2 regions of the Paenibacillus sp. FSL K6-2862 genome follow, and region 1 is predicted to be linked to the other one. Evidence: a T-box and tRNA genes for the amino acid it is inferred to sense, from the RefSeq annotation. Region 1 holds a T-box; the other holds one or more tRNA genes.
The links. A T-box is a leader RNA that pairs with one kind of tRNA and senses whether it is charged. The one in region 1 lies ahead of ileS (isoleucine--tRNA ligase), so its partner is inferred to be a tRNA-Ile.
Positions count from the first base shown of each region.

Region 2: it has a tRNA-Ile gene. The T-box ahead of ileS (isoleucine--tRNA ligase) is inferred to sense a tRNA for this amino acid. The anticodon was not compared.

Region 1 is NZ_JBBOSN010000001.1:4,747,037-4,749,214, forward strand. It holds gene ileS (isoleucine--tRNA ligase) at 1-1,200, opposite strand, end outside; T-box leader at 1,277-1,566, opposite strand; gene MHB82_RS21470 (DivIVA domain-containing protein) at 1,625-2,134, opposite strand.
Region 2 is NZ_JBBOSN010000001.1:345,530-347,707, reverse strand. It holds tRNA gene MHB82_RS01675 (tRNA-Lys) at 1-4, opposite strand, end outside; tRNA gene MHB82_RS01670 (tRNA-Gln) at 14-88, opposite strand; tRNA gene MHB82_RS01665 (tRNA-His) at 98-173, opposite strand; tRNA gene MHB82_RS01660 (tRNA-Thr) at 260-335, opposite strand; tRNA gene MHB82_RS01655 (tRNA-Asp) at 364-441, opposite strand; tRNA gene MHB82_RS01650 (tRNA-Met) at 469-542, opposite strand; tRNA gene MHB82_RS01645 (tRNA-Val) at 560-635, opposite strand; tRNA gene MHB82_RS01640 (tRNA-Glu) at 643-714, opposite strand; tRNA gene MHB82_RS01635 (tRNA-Ser) at 731-822, opposite strand; tRNA gene MHB82_RS01630 (tRNA-Asn) at 826-901, opposite strand; tRNA gene MHB82_RS01625 (tRNA-Ala) at 903-978, opposite strand; tRNA gene MHB82_RS01620 (tRNA-Ile) at 1,001-1,077, opposite strand; rRNA gene rrf (5S ribosomal RNA) at 1,135-1,251, opposite strand; rRNA gene MHB82_RS01610 (23S ribosomal RNA) at 1,387-2,178, opposite strand, start outside.

The sequences.
Region 1 (2,178 bases):
TGCATAGTAGAGAAGCGGTGTATCACAACGCCAGCAGAATGGGTAGCTGTGCTCATATTTCTCTTTACTGAACAGGCGGCCTTTCTCGGACAGACTTCTCACGATATCAATATCGCAATCCTTAACGAAGCGTCCCGCGAAATCCGTAACCTCTGCCACAAATTTACCTTCAAGGTCTACCATGTTGACAAAACTGATGCCATTCTCGCGACATACGCGGTAATCGTCCTCACCATGTGCCGGTGCCATGTGTACAATCCCTGTACCACTTGCATCCGTTACAAAGCTTGCACCAAGAATCACGTTTGTTTTTTCAGCCTGCACGTAGTTGAATGGAGGATCATACGTTTTACCAACTAAATCAGAGCCTTTCAGTGAACCGATGACTTCATACTCGCCTTTCGAGTCCTTCATGACTTTTTCCACGAGATTGGTTGCCATGATGTACACTTCTTCACCTTGACGTACACGGGAATATTCCATGTCTGGATTAACTGCGAGTGCAACGTGTGAAGGCAGTGTCCACGGCGTAGTCGTCCAGGCAAGCACAAATTCACCGCTGTCATCCAGCTTAAATTTGGCTGTGGCACTAAGGTCTTTGACATCCTTGTACCCTTGGGCAACTTCATGGGAACTCAGGGTAGTCTGACAAGATGGACAGTATGGACTCACACGATGTCCGCGGTAGAGAAGTCCTTTCTCATGAATCGTAGCAAGGATATTCCATACACTCTCAATGTAGTTATTGTCCAACGTGATGTAAGGGTTATCCATATCCGTCCAGTAAGCAATACCTTCTGTCAGATCACGCCATTGCTGCTCATATTCAAATACGCTTGCTTTACATTCGTTGATGAATTTTTCCACGCCATAATCTTCGATCTCCCACTTATGGGAAATGCCGAGTTTCTTCTGTACTCCAAGCTCAACAGGCAATCCATGTGTATCCCAGCCAGCCTTACGAACCACACGGTAACCTTTCATCGTATTGTAACGTCCTACAAAGTCCTTAATAACGCGTCCCAGCACGTGACCGATATGCGGCTTGCCGTTTGCAGTCGGCGGTCCTTCGTAAAACACGAAATTCGGTTTGCCTTCACGATTCTCGATTGATTTCTTAAACGTATTTTCCGTTTTCCACTTGTTTAGCATGCGTAGCTCTCTAGCGCGTGCTTTCTCTTTGACATCCACTCTTTGCATCATGATCTTCCTTTCAATAATTGGATTGTGGACCGTCCACAATTCACATTTTGGACACAAAAAAACCCCATCCCTGGAAAGGGACGAGGTTGTGCTCGCGTTACCACCCTAATTCTGTTCATCACAAACCATATCCAATCACATGGGTATGCTTTGTCATTAACAGCACTTGTGCCCCGCTTAACTACAGCAGGGTGCCGATATAACGTTCGGCTTACGGTTTCGCTTACGCACGGCCATTCATCACCGCTTCAGCGTCACTTCTCCGGGGAGATATTCGGCTATAACTCATCCATTGGCTTGCACCAACCGCCAACTCTCTGAGGGATGAGATCATAACGTACTTGAACCCGTCATGGAATCATTATTCATTATGAATATAGTTATAGCCTCTTTAGAGTCAAAAGTCAACCGGGCAGGCAGACTAATAAATTTCCTTCATTTCCCGTTCACGATCACGGACTTCCTGTTCGCGACTCTCCAGTGCTTCCCATCCATCCTGAGACAGCAGTTCGAGCTGAGCTTCAACAAGCGTACGGAAACGGGCCCGGTAGATCGAAGCCTGCTTTTTCAGTTCTTCCACTTCCAAAGCAATCTTGCGGGATTTCGCCAAGGACTCGTTCACGATCCGGTCAGCATTTTTCTCTGCTTCCTTCACAATGAGCTGTGCTTCCTTCTTCGCATTGTTCTTCACATCGTCGGCTGCTTCCTGCGCTATGATAATCGTTTTGCTGAGCGTCTCTTCAATTGTAGCAAAATGATCCAGTTTCTCCTGAACGGACAGCAACTGATTGCTCAGCTCTTTGTTCTCGCGAATGACGCCTTCGTAATCTTTGATGACTTGATCCAGGAATTCATTGACTTCATCCTCGTCATACCCGCGCAAGCGTCGGGAAAATTCCTTGTTATGTATGTCCAGCGGCGTTAATGGCATGCTGTCCACCTCCTGTTAAAGTTCCTTCCCGTTCCGAGAAGGTT
Region 2 (2,178 bases), 4.4 Mb from region 1:
ACTCATAATAAAATGGCTGGGGATATAGGATTTGAACCTATGCATGACGGAGTCAAAGTCCGTTGCCTTACCGCTTGGCTAATCCCCAATAAAATCATGGGGCGATCGAGGGGAATTGAACCCCCGAATGCCGGATCCACAAACCGGTGCGTTAACCACTTCGCCACGATCGCCATAATTCAACCTGAGAGTATCTCAGTATTCCCATCCTTGTCTATAATATACATTCTACTATAGATTAAGATGTGAAAGTAATAAATGGTGCCGGCGAGAGGACTTGAACCCCCAACCTACTGATTACAAGTCAGTTGCTCTACCAGTTGAGCTACACCGGCACGGTGTAAAGTGTGGAATTGATTAAAATGGCGGAACCGACGGGATTCGAACCCGCGATCTCCTGCGTGACAGGCAGGCATGTTAGGCCAACTACACCACGGTTCCAGATCACTTTCTCTTAGGAAAGTATAATTGCGGGGGCAGGATTTGAACCTGCGGCCTTCGGGTTATGAGCCCGACGAGCTACCGGGCTGCTCCACCCCGCGTCGTTATAAAAGTTATATGGTGGAGGCTGAGGGGCTCGAACCCCCGACCCTCTGCTTGTAAGGCAGATGCTCTCCCAGCTGAGCTAAGCCTCCATATCTATGACCCGTAGGGGATTCGAACCCCTGTTACCTCCGTGAAAGGGAGGTGTCTTAACCCCTTGACCAACGGGCCTCACTAAAAAATCTTCTGGCGGAGAGAGAGGGATTCGAACCCTCGAGACGCTTGTGGCGCCTACACGATTTCCAATCGTGCTCCTTCGGCCAACTCGGACACCTCTCCATATGGCTCCCCGAACAGGACTCGAACCTGTGACAACTCGATTAACAGTCGAGTGCTCTACCAACTGAGCTATCAGGGAATGGTGGAGCCAAGCGGGATCGAACCGCTGACCTCCTGCTTGCAAGGCAGGCGCTCTCCCAGCTGAGCTATGGCCCCACGTTTATCTGGTGAATCATTATGGTGGGCCCTGGTGGACTCGAACCACCGACCTCACCCTTATCAGAGGTGCGCTCTAACCAACTGAGCTAAGGGCCCGTATATAAATCCCTTTTTCTCTACGAGGGGGGCAAAAAAAATACCCCAAAGGGAATCGCTTGGCAGCGTCCTACTCTCCCAGGACCCTTCGGTCCAAGTACCATCGGCGCTAGAGGGCTTAACGGTCGTGTTCGGGATGGGTACGTGTGGAACCCCTCCGCTATCGCCACCAAACGAGCATTTGTGTAACAAATGCATTTTGTGGAACTGAAAATCATACACACATTGGAGTGATGTACCGATTTTCATTTCAGAGATTATTCTCTGAAAACTAGATCCGAAACGAAACTTGCGACTAAAACCTGCAATTTGGATAAGCCCTCGACCGATTAGTACTGGTCAGCTCCATGCATTACTGCACTTCCACCCCCAGCCTATCTACCTCGTCGTCTTCAAGGGGTCTTACATACTGGGAAATCTCATCTTGAGGGGGGCTTCACGCTTAGATGCTTTCAGCGCTTATCCCGTCCGTACATAGCTACCCAGCGGTGCTCCTGGCGGAACAACTGGTACACCAGCGGTACGTCCATCCCGGTCCTCTCGTACTAAGGACAGCTCCTCTCAAATTTCCTACGCCCACGACAGATAGGGACCGAACTGTCTCACGACGTTCTGAACCCAGCTCGCGTACCGCTTTAATGGGCGAACAGCCCAACCCTTGGGACCTACTTCAGCCCCAGGATGCGATGAGCCGACATCGAGGTGCCAAACCTCCCCGTCGATGTGGACTCTTGGGGGAGATAAGCCTGTTATCCCCAGGGTAGCTTTTATCCGTTGAGCGATGGCCCTTCCATGCGGTACCACCGGATCACTAAGCCCGACTTTCGTCCCTGCTCGACTTGTAGGTCTCGCAGTCAAGCTCCCTTATGCCTTTGCACTCTTCGAATGATTTCCAACCATTCTGAGGGAACCTTTGGGCGCCTCCGTTACTCTTTAGGAGGCGACCGCCCCAGTCAAACTGCCCACCTGACACTGTCCCCGTACCCGCTAAGGGCACCAGGTTAGAACCTAGATACGATCAGGGTGGTATCCCAACGGTGCCTCCACACAAGCTGGCGCTCATGCTTCAAAGGCTCCCACCTATCCTGTACAGATCGTACC